2 regions of the Cronobacter sakazakii genome follow, and region 1 is predicted to be linked to the other one. Evidence: predicted binding sites of a transcription regulator. Region 1 holds the regulator's gene; the other holds the start of a gene.

What was found. Region 1 encodes Fur, which represses iron uptake genes when iron is present. Its sites were predicted from a motif close to ATAATAATGAGAACNACTATCAA; they were not measured.
Region 2: sodA (superoxide dismutase [Mn]) is a predicted target of Fur. The motif match lies at 7,009-7,031, and genes of this name have one in related genera.

Annotation. Positions count from the first base shown of each region.
Region 1 is NZ_CP011047.1:4,081,149-4,091,416, reverse strand. Features, by position in the region: gene glnS (glutamine--tRNA ligase) at 1-1,370, shown strand, start outside; gene chiP (chitoporin ChiP) at 1,813-3,207, shown strand; gene CSK29544_RS19400 (beta-N-acetylhexosaminidase) at 3,264-5,915, shown strand; gene CSK29544_RS19395 (helix-turn-helix domain-containing protein) at 5,968-6,579, opposite strand; gene fur (ferric iron uptake transcriptional regulator) at 6,902-7,354, opposite strand; gene fldA (flavodoxin FldA) at 7,645-8,175, opposite strand; gene ybfE (LexA regulated protein) at 8,337-8,618, opposite strand; gene ybfF (esterase) at 8,747-9,514, opposite strand; gene seqA (replication initiation negative regulator SeqA) at 9,698-10,249, shown strand.
Region 2 is NZ_CP011047.1:867,883-878,150, forward strand. Features, by position in the region: gene rhaD (rhamnulose-1-phosphate aldolase) at 81-905, opposite strand; gene CSK29544_RS04050 (L-rhamnose isomerase) at 915-2,171, opposite strand; gene rhaB (rhamnulokinase) at 2,168-3,640, opposite strand; gene rhaS (HTH-type transcriptional activator RhaS) at 3,942-4,778, shown strand; gene rhaR (HTH-type transcriptional activator RhaR) at 4,850-5,701, shown strand; gene rhaT (L-rhamnose/proton symporter RhaT) at 5,698-6,735, opposite strand; gene sodA (superoxide dismutase [Mn]) at 7,108-7,728, shown strand; gene yiiM (6-hydroxyaminopurine reductase) at 7,799-8,476, shown strand; gene lldD (FMN-dependent L-lactate dehydrogenase LldD) at 8,797-10,002, opposite strand; gene lldR (transcriptional regulator LldR) at 9,999-10,268, opposite strand, start outside.

The sequences.
Region 1 (10,268 bases):
CCTCTGACTATTTCGATCAGCTTTATAACTACGCCGTTGAGCTTATCAACAAAGGCCTGGCCTACGTTGACGAGCTGTCGCCGGAGCAGATCCGCGAATACCGCGGCACGCTGACCGCGCCTGGCAAAAACAGCCCGTTCCGCGATCGCAGCGTGGAAGAAAACCTGGCGCTGTTCGAGAAAATGCGTGCCGGTGGGTTTGAAGAGGGCAAAGCGTGCCTGCGCGCGAAAATCGATATGGCCTCGCCGTTTATCGTGATGCGTGACCCGGTGCTGTACCGCATTAAGTTCGCCGAGCATCACCAGACCGGCAACAAGTGGTGCATCTACCCGATGTACGACTTTACCCACTGCATCTCCGATGCGCTGGAAGGCATCACCCATTCGCTCTGTACGCTGGAGTTCCAGGACAACCGCCGTCTGTATGACTGGGTACTGGATAACATCACCATTCCGGTTCACCCGCGCCAGTATGAATTCTCGCGCCTGAATCTGGAATATACGGTGATGTCCAAGCGTAAGCTGAACCTGCTGGTCACCGATAAGCACGTCGAAGGCTGGGACGACCCGCGTATGCCGACGATTTCCGGCCTGCGCCGCCGCGGTTATACCGCCGCGTCCATCCGTGAATTCTGCAAGCGTATCGGTGTGACCAAACAGGATAACACCGTGGAAATGGCGGCGCTGGAAGCCTGCATTCGCGAAGATCTCAACGAGAACGCGCCGCGCGCGATGGCCGTTATCGATCCGGTGAAACTGGTTATCGAAAACTACCCGCAGGGCCACAGCGAAATGGTGTCGATGCCTAACCATCCGAACAAACCGGAAATGGGCAACCGCGACGTACCGTTTAGCGGCGAAATCTGGATCGATCGCGCGGATTTCCGTGAAGAAGCCAACAAGCAGTACAAGCGTCTGGTGCTCGGTAAAGAAGTGCGTCTGCGCAACGCGTATGTGATTAAAGCCGAGCGCGTGGAGAAAGACGACGCGGGTGAAATCACCACTATCTACTGCACCTACGATGCCGAAACGCTAAGTAAAGATCCGGCGGACGGTCGCAAGGTCAAAGGCGTGATCCACTGGGTCAGCGCGGCGCATGCGCTGCCGGTTGAAATTCGTCTCTATGACCGTCTGTTCAGCGTGCCAAACCCGGGGGCGGCGGAAGATTTCCTCACGACCATCAACAAAGACTCGCTGGTCATCAAGCAGGGTTACGCTGAGCCGGGCCTGAAAAACGCTGAAGCGGGTAAAGCCTGGCAGTTTGAGCGTGAAGGTTATTTCTGCCTCGACAGCCGCCATGCAAACGGTGACAAACTGGTGTTCAACCGCACCGTTGGCCTGCGCGATACCTGGGCTAAAATCGGCGAGTAATACCTTGCCTGTTACAAGACGCCGCCTCTGCGCGGCGTTTTTTTTGCCTTTCTATTCAAAGCGTTAACAGCATTAAAATATTCGCGACGCGAATTAATCTACATGTTCCCTGTTAAACGCAAGCCCGTCATAAAACCTCATGTTGCTATTTTCATCTGCTGATGTGCATGAAATCGCTTTCATTTTATAGCTTTAACTAATTCCTCTTCTTTTATCCGCATTAAAAGCTGTCTTCTGAAAATGTTTCAAAATGAAAATTATTTTGTGCACTGTGTCATAAAGCCACGAAAATTCAGGGGATTTAGATTGATAATTCGCGTCGCGAAAAATAGTCTTGAGGGGCTGTTTCGGGGGTTCTCCTTCAGCACTTTTATTTTTTTATTTCATTCGTTTTATGCGCCATATGCGCTGCGAATTTTTTTACGTCAAAGAGGAATTTCACATGCGTTCGTTGAGATACAAACGTAGTGGCGTCGCGCTGGCTGTCGCCAGCGTTACCGCACTGGGTGGCCTGTGTAGCCCGCCCGTTCACGCCGCAGGCTTTATTGATGACTCCACATTAACCGGCGGCATCTATTACTGGCAGCGCGAGCGCGACCGTAAAGATGTCGTGGAAGACAAATATAAAACCAACCTCTCACACTCCACCTGGAACGCGAACCTGGATTTCCAGTCAGGGTTTGCCGCCGATATGTTTGGGCTCGACATCGCCGCATTCACGGCCATCGAAATGGCGGAAAACGGCGACAGCGGACACCCGAATGAAATCGCGTTCTCCGCAAGTAACAAAGCCTACGACGAAGACTGGTCCGGCGATAAAAGCGGCATCAGCCTTTATAAAGCTGCCGGTAAATTTAAATATGGCCCGCTCTGGGCGAGGGCTGGCTGGTTGCAGCCCACCGGTCAGACGCTGCTGGCGCCGCACTGGAGCTTTATGCCCGGCACATATCAAGGGGCTGAAGCGGGCGCGAATTTTGACTACGGCGAGGCGGGCGCGCTGAGCTTCTCGTACATGTGGACCAACGAATATAAATCGCCGTGGCATCTGGAGATGGACAAGTTCTACCAGAACGACAGAACCACGCGGGTCGATTATCTCCACTCGATCGGCGCGAAATATGATTTTAAAAATTCGCTGGTGCTCGAAGCGGCTTTTGGCCAGGCGGAAGGGTACATCGATCAATACTTTGCCAAGGCGAGCTACAACTTCCCGCTTGCGGGCAATCCTCTTTCAACCAGTTATCAGTTCTATGGCGCGCGTGACAAAGCCAGTAACGGCAGCGTCAATGATATTTATGACGGCACCGCGTGGCTCCAGGCGCTGACATTTGGCTATAAAATTGGCCAGGTTGATCTGCGTCTGGAAGGCACCTGGGTGAGCGCCGAAGGGCAACAGGGCTATTTTCTGCAGCGCATGACGCCCACTTATGCGTCTTCCAACGGACGGCTGGATATCTGGTGGGATAACCGCTCCGATTTTAACGCCGATGGCGAAAAAGCTGTGTTCTTCGGCGCGATGTATGACCTGAAAAACTGGAACCTGCCTGGGTTTGCGCTGGGCGCGTCATACGTTTATGCCTGGGATGCGAAACCCTCTACGCTGCCGACCACTGACGGCTATTACGATCCCAACTACCGCCTCAAAGAATCCGCTTACAGCCTCGATGCGGTTTACACCCTGCAGGATGGCCGTGCCAAAGGCACGATGTTTAAGCTGCATTTCACCCAATACGACAACCATTCCGACATCCCGAGCTACGGCGGCGGTTACGGCAACATCTTCCAGGACGAACGCGACGTGAAATTTATCGTCACGGCGCCGTTCACGATTTTCTGATTGCGCAGGGGCGCGCAGATGCGCCTTTCATCAAGGGCAGTGAAAAGGAGAAATCGATGAAAAAGTTACAGGTCAGTATGTTAGCGGGAGCGGTGATGGGGCTTTTCACCGGTGCCAACGCACAGGCGTCAACGACAGATAGCATCAGCCAGTTTGGGATTAATTACACCATTACTGACAACCAGGCCGCGCAGCACGGTACAGACTGCGCCGCGCTTGGCGCTGACTGGGCGTCATGTAATAAAGCCGTCATCACGCTTACCAACCCGGGCGACGCGGTGACCGACAAAAACTGGACTATCTGGTTTCACAGCATTCGCCAGATCCTCAATGTCGATAACGATGAGTTTAAAGTGACCCACGTGATGGGCGATCTCCACAAGCTTGAACCGACGGATAAATTTACCGGCTTCCCGGCGAAATCGTCGGTGGAGATCCCGATTATCAATGAGTACTGGCAACTCTTTATCACCGACGTGCTACCGCGTTGGTATGTCACGGCGGATGACGGCGCGCCGAAGGTTATCGCCAGTACCGATACCGAAACGCTGACGGATTTTGTCAGCCCGCTGAACGATCAGTGGAAGCGCACGCCGGATGATAAAAATATCCTGATGACCGCCGAAGCGCGGTTTGATAAAAACAGCGATGTCAAAACACTGAACGCAGAGCGCCTGCGCGGGCAGATCGTGCCCACGCCGCGGCACGTCAAAGTACACGGGCAAAATGTTTCTCTCGAAAAAGGCGTTCAGCTCGATATTGCCGCGCTGGAGAAACCCGCACAGGAGGCGATTTTCGCCCGTTTCGCGCTGCTCGGTATAAAAACTGATGCAGGCTACCCGGTACGCACAGCCATTGCCAGCCACGCCTTTAGTGGTAAAGAGGCGGTATCCGGCGCATATCAGCTGCATATCGGGCCAAAAGAGACGACGATTACCGGCTATGACCGCGCGGGCGTCTTTTACGGGCTGCAATCGCTGCTGTCGCTGATCCCGGCTGAGGGCGCGAAGCAAATCGCCACGCTCGATGCGCAGGACGCGCCGCGTTTTGATTATCGCGGCATTCAACTCGATGTGGGACGCAACTTCCACACCAAAGCCGCTGTGCTGCGCCTGCTTGACCAGATGGCGGCCTATAAGCTCAATAAATTCCACTTTCATTTGAGCGATGACGAAGGCTGGCGTATTGAAATACCGGGCTTGCCGGAACTGACCGATGTAGGGGCGAAGCGCTGTCACGATCTCAGCGAAAAAACCTGCCTGCTGCCGCAGCTCGGCTCCGGGCCAGATACGAACAACAACGGCAGCGGCTACTTCACCCGCGCGGATTATATTGAGATTGTGAAATATGCCGCCGCGCGCCAGATAGAAGTGATCCCGGAAATCGACATGCCCGCACATGCCCGCGCGGCGGTGATTGCGATGGAAGCGCGCTACGACAGGCTGCAGAAAGCGGGTAAAACCGAAGAGGCAAACCAGTATCGCCTGCTCGACCCGAAAGATACGTCCGTCACCACTGGCGTGCAGTACTACAACCGCACCGGCTATCTCAATCCGTGCCTCGACTCCTCGCGCCGCTTTGTCGATAAAGTGATTGGCGAGATCCAGCAGATGCATAAAGAGGCCGGACAGCCGCTCACCACCTGGCATTTTGGCGGCGATGAGGCGAAAAATATCTATCTCGGCGCGGGTTATACGGATAAAGCGAAACCGGAGGCCGGGAAGGGGATTATCGATCAGAGCCGTCAGGACAAGCCCTGGGCGCGCTCGCCGGTGTGTCAGAAAATGGTGCAGGACGGTGTCGTCGCTGATGTCGAGCACCTCTCCAGCTATTTTGGCGTGGAAGTGAGCAAACTAGTCAAAGCGCACGGCATCGACACTATGCAGGCGTGGCAGGACGGGCTTAAGGACGCGAAAGACGCGAGCGCTTTCGCCACCTCGCACGTTAACGTCAACTTCTGGGATACGCTCTACTGGGGAGGCTTTGATACAGCGAACGACTGGGCGAATAAAGGTTTCCGCGTGGTGGTTTCTAACCCCGATTACGTCTACCTCGATTTCCCGAATGAAGTGAATCCGGCGGAGAGCGGCTATTACTGGGGCACACGCTTTAGCGACGAACGTAAGATTTTCAGCTTCGCGCCGGATAACCTCCCGCAAAACGCCGAGACATCCGTCGATCGCGACGGCAACGCGTTCAGCGCTAAGTCGGACAAACCCTGGCCAGGCGCGTATGGACTCTCGGCGCAGCTCTGGAGCGAAGTGGTGCGCACCGATAAACAAATGGAGTACATGATGTACCCGCGTCTGTTAGCTGTAGCTGAACGCGCCTGGCATCGCGCGGCCTGGGAGCAGGATTATCAGGCTGGTCGCGAATATAAAGGCGGCGAAACCCATCAGGTGGATGTAAAAGCGCTGCATGATGACTGGACGCGCTTTGCGAACCTGGCGGGCAGCCGTGAGCTGCCGAAGCTTGAAAAAGCGGGCGTGCAATTCCGCCTGCCGGTGCCGGGCGCGCGCATTCACGACGGCGTGTTGCAGATGAACGTCAGTCTGCCAGGTGTCGCGATGGAATACTCCACTGATGGCGGCGCGCACTGGCAGCGCTACGACGATGCGAAGCCGCCACGCGTGACGGGTGCCGTACAGGTACGAAGCGTCAGCAGCGACGGTAAACGTTACAGCCGTGTGGATAACGTACAGCCCTAACGCAATAAAAAGCCAGCCTCCGGGCTGGCTTTCTTATGAACGGGCGCGCGCTCTACAGCGATTCAGGCAGATGGTGAACCGCAACCAGTTTGCCTTTGCTTATCTCAATATTTTTCGCACCGCGCAACTGAGAAAGGGTTTTCATCACCATGCTGCGGGAAAGATTGGTTTTTTTAACGATATAGTCGGCCACGTTAATCCGGTTACGCATGAACTCATCCATTGTCGCGAGACAATCGATATTCGCTTTAATCATGCTGTAGCTGTTTCTTCCCATCATAATTTCTTCGCGATAGCAAAGCATATTAATAAACCATGAGGACAAAATAAGCAGATGTAACTGGCAGTGATTTTTCTCAATTTCCTGAATGAAATAATCAAAAGGAATTAACTGGTAATGGCATTCGGAATCAGCCTGTAATTTGGCGAATTGAGTTTTGCCTAAATTCCTCGCCAGTCCCAGCACAGAGGGTGCGCTGCTTTTTTCCAGCAACAGCCTGTCACTCTGGCGCATCAGAGAGAACTGACCGCCACGAATGATGCAGATCTCCCCGTCCCGAAGCGGGATCAGCGTATTTTTCTCTGCACGAGACCAGTTGCCGTAGCTATTAAAAATATCCGCAATACGGTAAATCTCAGCAAGCGGTTTAGGGGGTAAGACCATGTTGGTTACCTTAATAAAATAAAATTAAATCGTTGCTGTATCTTAATGGATGCTTTTTTATGGCTGCAATAAGGGGCAGAGAACAGAAAAGGAAAAACAGGGATAATCTCATCTCTAACCGATTGAGTGATAAAGATATTTATCTTTTCTGAATTTCGATTTAAAAAAATATATGTGGTTTAATTAAGCATTGTGCGCTGTATTAAAACACTCCAGTTTTCAAATTTTATCTAAAAAAATACATCTATATTTTTGTTAAAGGGGGTTCAGGCAATAAAAAGGCCGACAAATGTCGGCCTGGGATAATGCAGTATAGCGAGCGTTATTTCCCGCCAGCCTCGTGGGCGTGTTCATTTTCGCGGCAGTCGCCATCGGCGCAGTGACCGTACAGATAGAGGCTGTGGTTGGTCAGGCGGATGCCGTGGCGCGTGGCGATTTCACGCTGACGCGCTTCAATAGAATCATCACTGAATTCGATCACTTTGCCGCAATCGAGGCAAATCAGGTGATCGTGATGATGCTGTTGCGTCAGCTCGAAAACGGATTTACCGCCTTCAAAGTTGTGACGAGTGACGATGCCGGCATCGTCGAACTGGTTAAGTACGCGATAGACCGTGGCAAGGCCAATCTCTTCACCCATGTCAATCAGACGCTTATAGAGGTCTTCCGCACTGACATGATGATTGACCGGTTCCTGCAGCACTTCGAGGATTTTTAATCGAGGAAGCGTGACTTTCAGGCCGGCCTTCTTTAATGCGGTATTGTTGTCAGTCATGCGGAATCTGTCCTGTTGCTTAACGACTCGCTCCGGAAGGGAGCGATACATCGGATACGCCGAAGATGAATGCGTCTCATTATAGAACTGACATGCCTAAATGAAAACCGCAAGCGTCCGGCAAAAAAGAGCTTAAAAATCGTGGGCCAGCCAGCGTTTTTCACGTGGAGAGCCTGATAATTAAGAAAGCCATTGTACAGCGTAGTGAGGGAAAGTTAAAAATTTGTAGCAATTATTTTCATTGCTTTTATCTATCAAACGGCGCGGAACGGTGCCCGCGCCGCTTATCATCAGGCGTTGATGATTTCCTGCAGATGCAGCTCTTCGGACACCTGTTTGACCCATTTTTCAACGCGTTCGGCGGTCAGCTCCGGCTGGCGATCTTCGTCAATCGCGAGACCAACGAAGTGGTCGTCATCAGCGAGGCCTTTAGAAGCTTCAAAGTGGTAACCTTCGGTCGGCCAGTGGCCAACAATGGTCGCACCGCGCGGCTCGATGATGTCGCGAATGGTGCCCAGCGCGTCGCAGAAATATTCTGCGTAATCTTCCTGGTCGCCGCAGCCGAAAAGCGCCACCAGCTTGCCGTTAAAGTCAATTTCTTCGAGCGTCGGGAAGAAGTCGTCCCAGTCGCACTGCGCTTCGCCGTAGTACCAGGTCGGGATGCCAAGCAGAAGAATATCGAATGCTTCCAGATCCTCTTTGCTGCTTTTAGCAATGTCATGCACTTCAGCAACGTCAGTCCCGAGCTGTTTCTGGATAATTTTTGCGATATTTTCGGTATTGCCGGTGTCGCTGCCGAAAAAGATGCCTACGATTGCCATAAGAAGAATAACCTCTTGAATCTAAATGTGATGGTGCTGGCATAACGCCCACAGATAGGGCAATCATAGCAGAACAGAAGAAGGTGCGGAAACGCTATCAGGCACCGGGTGCACTCTCTGCTACATTGCCCGGTCCTTTTGGGTAAAATTCAGACCAGACCTTACTCCTGCAAGGCTTTCAGCTGCGCGAGCAGCATCGCTTCTATCAGCTCGCTGCGGCTGATATTGCGCGCCTGCGCGAGATGGTTCAGCGCGTCTACCGCGTCGGCGTTCAGCTTCAGCTCCACGCGCTTAAGCCCGCGAACTTTGTCACGCTTAAGCTGGTTGCGCTTATTGATGCGCAGCTGTTCGTCGCGCGACAGCGGATTGGTTTTCGGTCTGCCCGGACGGCGTTCATCCGCGAAGAGATCGAGCGTTGTGCGGTCCGTTTGTTCTTTTGCCATGGTATGAGTATAGACAGGGGAAACAGGCTGCCGTGGCGGAGCCCGGCGGTATTTCAGCGCGCCATCATACATCAGGGAGCGAAGCGCGCCAACGCATCCGGCGCGCGACGGCGCCGGTCGGTCTGTTTTTAATCAGTTTCCAGAAAACGACGAATCGCGCGCAGCACCGCCTGCGGTTTTTCGGCATGCACCCAGTGGCCTGCGCCCGCAATCACATGCGCGCGGGCTTTGGGGAACTGTGAGAGCAGCGCCTCGCGGTGCGCTTCTTCCACATAAGGCGACGCGCCGCCGCGAATAAACAGCGCCGGGCCGTGCCAGGCAGGCACCGTTTCCCAGCCGACGATATGCGAATACTGGCTCCACAGCACCGACACATTAAAGCGCCACTCGCCATCGACAAACGATTTCAGCAGAAACTGCACCACGCCTTCCTCGCGGATATGCTGGCGCATAATCTCCGCCGCCTGCTGGCGTGAGGTAACGCCCGCGTCGCTCACCGCGTTCACCGCATTGAATATTTCATCGTGACGGCGCACCTGATAATCCACAGGCGCTATATCAATCGCCACCAGCTTTTCAATGCGATCTGGCGCAAGCGCGGTCACCGCCATTGCCGCTTTGCCGCCCATTGAATGACCGATAAGAATCACCTTATTCAGCCCCTGCGCATCCAGCGTTTCGAGAATATCCTGCGCCATCGCCGGATAATCCATCGTCTCGCTGCGCCCGGAAAGCCCGTGGTTTCGCAAATCAACCTGCACAACGTCATGATCGTCCACCAGATCGCGAGCCAGCACGCCCAGGTTATCCAGGCTGCCAAACAGCCCGTGAATTAACACAATCGGTGTATTTTGAGTCGGTTGTTGCGCAGATTGCGTGCGGATATTTAATTTCATGGCAAAGTTCTTTTTTGGCGACTGACAGGTTAGGTTATCATGTTGACCATTCTGCCGCCCGGCTGCAAGGTTCCAGTTAATTCCGACTTTTGCGGCCTTCCTGGTTTGACGCTATCCGCTGTTGGGTTTTAACTTTATACTCCCAACGACTTGTATTCAGAAAAGATATCGCACTGGATTAAGATGAAAACGATTGAAGTTGATGACGAGCTGTATCGCTACATTGCCAGCCACACCCTGCATATTGGCGAAAGCGCGTCCGACATTTTACGGCGCATGTTGAAATTTTCCGCCTCCTCGCCATTAGCCGCTACACCCGCCAAAGCAGAGACTCCCGCCACTGTTGCGCCCGCCGCTGAGCCTGAAAAGCCAGTGAACTCGGCGCGCGACCGCGTGCGAGCCATGCGTGAACTGCTGTTATCGGATGAATACGCCGAACAAAAACGCGCGGTCAATCGTTTTATGCTGGTGCTGTCTACACTCTATTCACTGGATGCAAACGCATTTGCCGAAGCGACCGAGTCGTTACACGGCCGTACCCGCGTCTATTTCGCCGGTGACGAGCAAACGCTGCTGCAAAGTGGCAACCAGACGAAACCCCGCCACGTGCCGGGCACACCGTACTGGGTGATTACGAATACGAATACAGGCCGCAAATGCAGCATGATTGAACACATCATGCAGACCATGCAGTTCCCGGCGGAATTGATTGAGAAGGTTTGCGGCACCATTTAACTCTTGCGTCAGAAGGACC
Region 2 (10,268 bases), 1.3 Mb from region 1:
TGCTTAACCGCCCTACATTGAGGATGGGTAGGGTGGGTAAGCGCAGCGCACCCACCGTCTGCCTCCACACACCCGCCCGGTTACAGCGCGATGGCACCCGCGTGCGGCGTCACGCCAAAACGCTCGCCGAGCGCAATCAACTCCTCGCGCGTGATGGTCTGCTTCATGCCGCCCATCGACAACACCTTGACCAGGATCTCGGCGGATTTCTCGGCGGTATCGATAAGCCCGAACGCCTCATCAAGCGTCGGCCCGGTGCCGAAAATACCGTGATGCGGCCACAGCACCAGCGTGTGGGTTTTCATCTGCGCCGACGTGGCGCTGCCGATGCCATCGGTGCCCGGCACCATCCACGGCACAATGCCGATGCCGTCCGGGAACACCACCAGGCATTCGGTGCTGCCTTCCCACAACAGGCGCGTAAAGCGCGCTTCATCCAGTTCCAGCACAAAGCTCAGCGCAATCAGGTTCGTGGCGTGACAGTGCATAATCACGCGGTCCTTGCCGCCGGAGACCGCTTTGCGTACCGCGTGCGACTGAAAATGCGACGCCAGCTCCGATGTCGGCAGGCCGCCGTTACTGAGCCCCCAGTGAATGTGATACGCCATACCGTCATCGGTGATTTGCAGCAGCACCAGCGTGTCTGCCGGGTCGAGCTGCACGTTACGGAAAAACTTCCCGGAGCCGGTCACGAGAAACCAGCAGCCCGCGAGTTCCGTGCGCGGCTGGCTCAGCTCCACGCAGCGTGGCGCAGGGTAAAACTCGTCGCGGTAAGGCTCCACGTCGGCTGCGTCAAGGCGCAGGCTCACGTTACCGCCGTTACGTTCGTCCCAGCCTTTCAGCCACATATCGCTGGTGGCTTTAACCATCCCCTGAATAAACCAGGAAGAGAGAATGCGTTGCATGAATGCTCCTTAGCGCGTGCTTAACACATGTTGTTCATAGTGGCGGACGGCGGAGAGCCACGCGGCATCGGCTGGCGTGTCGTGGCGCTCGCAGTACATCTCCCAGACGGCCTGCCACGGCAGCGATTTCTGCTCTTCGAGCAGCGCCAGACGCGCGGTGTAATCGCCTTCGAGCTCCAGCTGACGCAGTTGCGCGGTCGGCTCCAGCAGCGCGCGCAGCAGCGCTTTCTTCATATTGCGGGTGCCAATCACCCACGCCGCGATGCGGTTGATGGAGGCGTCGAAGAAATCGAGGCCGATATGCACGCGGTCAAACAGGTCATGGCGAATAATTTCGCCGGCGATGGCCTGGGTTTCGTCATCCAGCAGCACGACATGATCGCTGTCCCAGCGCACCGGGCGGCTCACGTGCAGCAGCAGGCGCGGCACGTAGAGTATTGCGGCGGAGATTTTGTCGGAGATCACTTCAGTCGGGTGGAAATGGCCAGCGTCGAGGCACAGTGCGGTCTGGCGGCTTGCGGCATAGCCCAGGTAAAACTCGTTTGAGCCGACGGTGTAGCTCTCCGCACCAATGCCGAACAGCTTGCTCTCTACCGCGTCGATGTGGTGCGCCGGGTTGAGTTTTTCGCGGATAACCTCATCCAGCGCGGCGAGCAGGCGGCGGCGCGGCGCCAGGCGGTCCACTGGCGTATCTTTCATGCCGTCCGGGATCCAGATGTTCATTACCGACGGTGTGCCGAGCTGTTCGCCAAACGACGCCGACACGCGGCGGCTCGCCTGGCAGTGCTCAATCCAGAACTGGCGAATTTCCGGGTTAGGGTGCGAGAGCGTAAAGCCGTCGGCGCTCAGCGGGTGCGAGAAGCACGACGGGTTGAAATCCAGCCCCAGCTGGCGCTCGCGCGCCCACGCCACCCAGTTTGCGAAATGTGCCGGTTTGATCTCATTGCGGGCGACCGGCGTGTCGGATTCCAGATAGATGGCGTGTAGGTTCAGGCGTTTGGGGCCGGGGATCAGGCGCAGCGCCTGGTCGAGATCGGCGCGCAGCTCTTCGGCGTTACGCGCCTTGCCCGGATAGTTGCCGGTCGCCTGAATGCCGCCGGTGAGCTGCCCCTGCGGGTTTTCAAACCCGGCCACGTCGTCGCCCTGCCAGCAGTGCATGGAAACCGGCAGGCGGTCGAGCTGGCGTAGTGCGGCTTCGGCATCGACGCCAACGGCGGCGAAGCGCTGCTTCGCCATTTCCCAGGCCTGATGAATGTGAGTGGTCATGCGTAAAGCTCCTTCCTGATTTGACGGGACGGCGATACCTGCGCCGCGTGGCGCGCTATTTCGCTGTCCGTCTGAGGGTGAAAAGGGGTCAGCGTCTGGCTGGCGGTCACAACGCGGCGAAACGCGTCGACATCGGCGATATCATCCAGCGCCATCAGCTGGCAGCCGATATTGCCGAGCGTGGAGGCCTCCACCGGGCCTGCCAGCACCGGAATGCCGCAGGCATCGGCGCAAAGCTGATTCAGCAGCGGGTTCTGGCTGCCACCGCCGACGATATGCAGCACCGTGAACGGCCGCCCGCGCAGGGCGGTGAGCTCTTCCAGCACGCGGGCATACAGCAGCGCCAGGCTGTCAAAAACACAGCGCGCCAGCTCTCCCGCGCTTTGCGGCGCAGGCTCGCCGCGCGCCAGGCAGGCGGCCTGAATTTCGCGGCTCATGTTTTCCGGGTTGATAAAGCGGTCGTCATTGGGGTTCACCACAAAGCGGCAGGGCGCAAGCGCGCGCGCCTCGTCGATAAGGGCGGGCAGGTCGGTAATCTGCTGCTCCTGGCAGACGCGCTGCAACAGCCACAGCCCCATGATGTTTTTCAGCACCCGGTAACGCCCTTCGGCACCGCCTTCGTTGGTGATATTGGCCGCGAGCGCGCGGTCATCGGTGTACGGCGTTTTGCTCTCAAAACCCATCAGCGACCAGGTGCCGGAGGAAAGGTACGCCGCGTCCGGCGTCGCCAGCGGCGCGGCGATCACCGCGCTGGCGGTGTCGTGCGTCGCCACAGAAACCACCGGCACTTCGACGCCCTGCGCGCTGCGCCAGTGGCCGATCACGTTGCCCGGATGCGTCGGCGCGCCGAGCCAGTGGTGCGGCACGCCCGCCCAGTCGAGCAGCGTCTCGTCCCAGTTATCGGTATTGATATTGATAAGCTGCGTGGTGGTGGCGTTGGTGTAATCCCAGTTCAGCGCGCCCGTAAGCCGGTAGCAGAGGTAATCCGGGATGAGCAGCGCATGCGCCACGCGGCCAACCAGCTCCGGCTGCTGCTCTACCAGCGCCCGAAACTGATACAGCGTGTTAAACGGCAGGAACTGAATGCCGGTGCGGCGGTAAATCGCCTCACGGCCCATTTGCTGCTCCGCGCGGGCCATGAGGCCGTCGGTGCGGCTGTCGCGATACGACACCGGCAGGCCGACGCGCTCGCCGCGCGCATCCAGCAACACATAATCGACGCCCCAGGTGTCGATGCCGATGCTGTCGATAGCGACGCCGCGCGCGCAGGCTTTCTCCAGCCCCGTGCGCACTTCACGCTCCAGCGCATCCACATCCCAGGTGTCGAAGCCGTCCACGCGGCGCAGGCCGTTGGCGAAACGGTGGATTTCCTCAAGCGTCAGGCGCTGTCCGTGGCTGTCGTAGCGGGCCAGCATCACGCGGCCGCTGGACGCCCCCAGATCGACCGCGACGCTATGGCGAATAGTCATGGTTGGGGTCCTTGTTGGAATCTCTGACGCCAGTCTAGGGAGCGGCGCGGCGGCGCACCTTCACTCCACGGACAGTGCGTTAAACGCGCTGGCAAGGAGGCAAAGATGAACGTGAGGGAGTTCACAAAATGGCGTCTGGCCGCCTGGCTGGCCGGGGTGTGAGCCGCGCCGCATTTCCAGAAATTTCACGGTGTTTCTTAAAAAACCGACAGGCTTTGCGCGTTTTGGCGTCGAAAATTTAAGGTGTCAGTGAGAACCGTTATCTACTATCAGGCAGGTTTCACAGAATGCGGGGGCAATGATGACGGTACTACAGAGCGTTGATTTTTTCCCATCCGGCGCAGCGTCGGTGACCATTGAACCGCGTCTTCCGCAGGCGGCTTTTCCTGAGCATCATCATGATTTTTATGAGATTGTCATCGTTGAGCACGGCACCGGCACGCATGTGTTTAATGGTCAGCCGTATACGCTCAGCGGCGGCTCCGTCTGCTTTGTGCGCGACCACGATCGTCATCTCTACGAGCACACCGAAAACCTCTGCCTGACCAATGTGCTGTATCGCTCGCCGCAGGCGTTCAGTTTCCTGTCGGGGCTTGAAAAGCTTCTGCCGCAGGAGCAGGACGGTCACTATCCGTCGCACTGGCGCGTCAGCCAGCAGACGCTGCATCAGGCCCGCCCGCTGGTCGGACAACTGGAAGCGCTGCGAGAAAGCAGCGACGTCCACGCCATCGCCAGCATGGAGATGCTCTTTATGCAACTGCTGATTTTGCTGCGTAGCGGCGCGCATGCGCAGGGCGACGGCCGCCCTGATGAACGGCTGAACCAGCTTATCGCCTGGCTTGAGGAACATTACGCGGAAGAGATTTGCTGGGAGCAGCTCGCCGACCATCACCGGCTGTCGCTGCGCACGCTGCACCGCCAGCTTAAGCAGCGCACCGGGCTGACGCCGCAGCGCTACCTTAACCGTCTGCGCCTGATGAAAGCGCGCTATCTGTTGCGCCACAGCGAAGAGAGCGTCACGGATATCGCCTATCAGTGCGGCTTTGGCGACAGCAACCACTTCTCCACGCTCTTCCGGCGCGAGTTTTCGTGGTCGCCGCGCGATATTCGCCAGGGGCGCGACGGGCAAACCCAGTAACGCGAAGGAAATCACCGTTTTCCGCGGCGAAAAAACGCATACTTTGCAGCCATTTGCCCCGGAGATACGCTGTGGCCTCTCAGTTAGTGCTCAGGAAAGCGGATTTCTTCGCGACACCCACCCAGCCGGTCGTCGTGGCTGACCGCTACCCGCAAAACGTTTTTGCCGAGCATACCCACGAGTTCTGCGAACTGGTGCTGGTGTGGCGCGGCAACGGGCTGCATGTGCTGAATGACAGGCCTTACCGCATCACCTGCGGCGATCTCTTTTATATCCGCGCCGAAGACCGCCACAGCTACCAGTCGGTTAACGATCTGGTGCTACATAACATCATCTACTGCCCCGAACGCCTGCAACTGAACGTCAACTGGCGCGATCTGCTGGAAAACCCGCGCGGCGTGAACGGCGACCCGCGCTGGCGGCTCAGCAGTCAGGGCATGGTGCAGGCGCGCCAGGTGATTGACCAGCTTGAGCATGAAAGCCCGAAGCAAGACGCGCTCTCGCACTGCCTTGCCGAAAGCCTCTTTTTACAGCTGGCGATTACGCTTCGCCGTCATCGTTACCAGCCATCGGGCGGTACGGGGCCGGGCGAGGGAGAAACGCTGGATCTGCTGATGGCCGCGCTCGGCAACAGCCTCGACGTGCCGTTCGATTTACAGCACTTTTGCAGTCATTATCAGATTGCCGAACGTCCGCTGCGCCAGCTGTTCCGCCAGCAGACGGGCATGACCATCAGCCAGTACCTGCGCCAGTTACGCATTTGCCAGGCGCAGTATCTGCTGCGCCACTCCTCGTTGCTGATAAGCGAAATCGCCGCGCGCTGCGGCTTTGAAGACAGTAACTATTTCTCGGTGGTGTTTACCCGTGAAACGGGCGTGACGCCACGGGTGTGGCGTCAGCAGTGGGGTGCGATGGCCGGTTAGTTGGTCGCCATGCCCAGCCCGACGATATTCGCCGCCACGATAATCACCACGCAGCCCAGGCTCAGCACGCTGACCGGGCGACGCCCGGCGGCTTTCCACTCGCGCAGCAGCAGCCCGACGATGCCGCCGCACAGCACGTAAAAACTCATGTGCAGCATCCAGCTGATGTAGTCGTACTGCGCCGGGATGCGCGCATGGCCCCAGGCGTAGAAAAAGAACTGCAAATACCACATCAGCCCGCCGAGCGCCGAGAGCAGCACGTTGCTGATAAGCAGCGGTTTCGCCAGCGAGAAATCGGCTTTAATCGACAGGTTTTTCACCTTCGCGAGGCGGATAAAGCAGAAGCCGAGGTTAATCAGCGCGCCGCCGCCCATGATAACGACATAGCTTGGCAGCGCGACGTAGAGCGGATCGACGCCCAGCGCGGCGGCGGCTTCATGCATCGGCTTCGCGGCGTCCATCGCAAACGACATGCCGGCGGAGAACACGCCGCACAGCACCGCCAGCACCAGCCCTTTCTTCAGGTTAAACTCTTCGGCTTTGATGCCCATCTGGCGCTCTTTCAGCTGGCCTGCGCGTGTGACAATGGCGACGCCAACGAGCGCGACGAACACGCCAAGCAGCGTCATCCGCCCGCCCGCGGTGCCGACAAGCACATCGAATTTGCCGTTCAGCAGCGGCGTCATCAGCGTACCGACAATCAGCGTAATACCAATCGCGATACCGATGCCCATCGACATACCGAGATAGCGCATGGTCAGGCCGTAGTTAATGTTGCCGATGCCCCACATCGCGCCGAACAGAAACACCGGCAGCAGTGTGGCGGCGCTGAACGAGCGGTAGTAGGCCCAGAAATCGGGCAGCAGCAGCGCGCTGACCACCCAGGGTAAAATCAGCCAGGACACCACGCCGCCCACTGACCACATGGTCTCCCAGGACCAGTGCCGTACCTTCTTAAACGGCGCATAAAAGCAGGCGGCGCTCGCCGCGCCAATCAAGTGCCACAGTATGCCCATGGTTATTGCGTTACTCATGCTGTCGTCCTCGTTTCCGTCATAGCACCAGACAGGAGCGAAAGCCGCCCCCTAACCGAATCGAGTCTATTGAGGCGCTCACGCTTTCACCTTCGGGGCGCTGCCGCGAAGCGTTAACGGGTGGCAAAAAACAGCGAGTAAGCCGAACGGGGATCACACTTTATGGTGAATTCAGACGATGCCTAAGCGTTGGAAATATGTGCGAAAAACGGCGCAGGGTGTCCATTTTTGGCTAATATTGCGTTAAGTTATAACCATATAAAAACTGCGGCATTGATAAACATTTTCAATATCATTTAATTAACTATAATGAACCCACTGCTTACGCGGCGTTAACACCTATGCCGCCCGACAATAATGGAGATGATGAATATGAGTTACACACTGCCATCCCTGCCGTACGCATACGACGCCCTGGAACCGCATTTCGACAAGCAGACGATGGAAATCCATCACACCAAACACCACCAGACCTACGTCAACAACGCTAACGCGGCGCTGGAAAGCCTGCCGGAGCTGGCGAATCTGCCGGTTGAAGAGCTGATCACCAAACTGGATCAGGTTCCGGCTGACAAGAAAACCGTTCTGCGTAACAACGCGGGCGGCCACGCGAACCACAGCCTGTTCTGGAAAGGCCTGAAAAAAGGCACCACCCTGCAGGGCGACCTGAAAGCGGCTATCGAGCGCGATTTCGGCTCCGTTGAGAAATTCAAAGAAGAGTTCGAGAAAGCAGCAGCGACCCGTTTCGGCTCTGGCTGGGCGTGGCTGGTGCTGAAAGGCGACAAACTGGCTGTTGTTTCCACCGCAAACCAGGATTCCCCGCTGATGGGCGAAGCTATCTCCGGCGCTTCCGGCTACCCGATCCTGGGCCTGGACGTGTGGGAGCACGCGTACTACCTGAAATTCCAGAACCGCCGTCCGGACTACATCAAAGAGTTCTGGAACGTGGTTAACTGGGACGAAGCCGCAGCGCGTTTCGCTTCTCAGAAATAAGGTTGCAACCTGACCTGTAAAAAGCGAGCCTGATGGCTCGCTTTTTTTATATCCGCAAAAGGAGGCGCGTATGTATTTCCCGGTGCAGGTGTATCTCGGCAAAATCCGCGACTATGAAGGCAGCAGGCCCAGCGCCATCGGCAAAGTGCAGGTGGAGGGCGAGTTGTCACTTACCCGCCGCGGGCTGGTTGGCGATCAGCAGGCGGAGAAGAAAATTCACGGCGGGGCGGACCGCGCGCTGTGCCACTACCCGCGCGAGCATTATGCCGTCTGGGCGCGTGAATACCCGGAACAGGCGGAGTGGTTCGCGCCGCCCGCATTTGGCGAGAATCTCTCAACGCTGGGGCTTACGGAAGAGAACGCGTTTATCGGCGATATCTTTCGCTGGGGCGAGGCGCTGATACAGATCACCCAGCCGCGTTCGCCGTGCTTTAAGGTTAATTTTCACTCGGGGATTAGCGAGCTTTCCGGCCGGATGCAGGATACCGCGCGCTGCGGCTGGCTCTACCGGGTGATCGGCGAGGGAAAGGTGTTTAGCGACGCGCCGCTGGAGCTGGTGTCGCGGGTGAGCGCCATTTCCGTGCGCGAGGCCGCCGCGATTGCGTGGCATACGCCATTCGATGACGAGCAGTATCATCGGCTCCTGAGCGCAGGCGGGCTTTCCGCCAGTTGGGCGAAAACGCTGCAAAACCGGCGTCTTAACGGGAAGATCGAGAGTTTTTCGCGCAGGTTGTGGGGTAGAGGGTAGTAGGCGGGTTATCCGAAAATCGTTGGTGGGTGCGCTTCGCTTACCCACCCTACGGGAAAATGGGGCGGCGTTTGTTGGTGGGTGTGCTTTGCTTACCCACCCTGCGGGAAATGGGGCGGCGTTTGTTGGTGGGTGCGCTTTGCTTACCCACCCTACGGGCAGTGGGGCGGCGTTTGTTGGTGGGTGCGCTTCGCTTACCTATCCTGGGGAAACACGTCTCTATGCGTTATAGGGCGCGTGGTAAGGCGGGTAAGCGCAGCGCACCCGCCGTCGTCATTTACCCGTCACGACTTACCCCGCCACCCTCACATCATCAACATTTACGCCGCGTCATCCTGCTCAGGTTTCGCGCTGGCGGCGGGCAGATCCGCTAAAACGGACGTAAATTCCGGCGACGGCACCAGCGATTCGCGCGTGATCTCCTTAATCGACTTCGCACCGGTCAGCGTCATCGCCACCCGCATCTCCTTCTCAATCAGATTCAGCAGATTCGCCACGCCTTTCTCGCCGTGGGTCGCGAGCGCGTAAAGGTACGCGCGGCCCAGCAGCACGCTGTCGGCCCCGAGCGCAATCATACGTACCACATCCAGCCCGTTGCGGATGCCGCTGTCGGCGAGAATGGTGATATCGCCCTTCACCGCATCGGCGATGGCGGGCAGCGCGCGGGCGGACGAGAGCACGCCATCAAGCTGGCGGCCGCCGTGGTTGGAGACCACAATCCCGTCGGCACCGAAGCGCACCGCGTCGCGGGCATCTTCCGGGTCGAGGATCCCTTTGATAACCATCGGTCCGTCCCAGAATTCGCGGATCCACTCCAGGTCTTTCCACGAGATAGACGGGTCGAAATTGTTCGCCAGCCAGCCGATGTAATCTTCAAGCCCGGTCGGCTTGCCAAGATACGCGGAAATATTGCCGAGATCGTGCGGGCGGCCATTCAGGCCCACGTCCCACGCCCACTGCGGGTGCGTCACCGCCTGCCAGTAGCGGCGCATGGCGGCATTGGTGCCGCTCATACCGGAATGGGCGTCGCGGTAACGCGCGCCGGGTGTGGGCATATCAACGGTAAACACCAGCGTTGAGCAGCCCGCCGCTTTGGCGCGCTCCAGCGCGTTACGCATAAAACCGCGGTCGCGCAGCACGTAGAGCTGAAACCACATCGGGCGGTTCATCACTGGCGCGACTTCTTCAATGGGGCAGACGGACACCGTCGAGAGCGTAAACGGAATGCCTTTCGCCGAGGCCGCGCGCGCCGCCTGAACTTCGCCGCGACGCGCGTACATGCCGCACAACCCGACCGGCCCCAGCGCGACGGGCATCGAGAGCGTTTCGTTAAACAGCGTCGTCTCAAGGCTCAAATCCGACATATTTTTCAGCACGCGCTGGCGCAGCGCTACCTGCGAGAGATCTTCCACGTTGCGCTTAAGGGTATATTCCGCGTAGGCCCCGCCGTCGATATAGTGAAACAGAAACGGCGGCAGGATACGCTGCGCCGCTGCGCGATAGTCGCTGGCTGCGGAAATAATCATTCTTTATTCTCCCTGGAAGGTTGCATTACGTCGTCGGGCAGGCGGGTGACACGCGCCTGGCGGGCGACATCTTCATCAAGCTGTTTAATCGTGGAGTGGACAAAGCCGAGGTGGCGCAGCGTCGCGTTGCGCGCCCGTTCGGCATCGCCGGTTTCGATCGCCTCCAGCATCTCGCGGTGCTGGCCGGTGAGCTGCGCGAAAATCGGCTGTTGCAGATACATCCGCTGACGGCTCTCCATCACCGACGATTGCAGCAGATCGAAAAA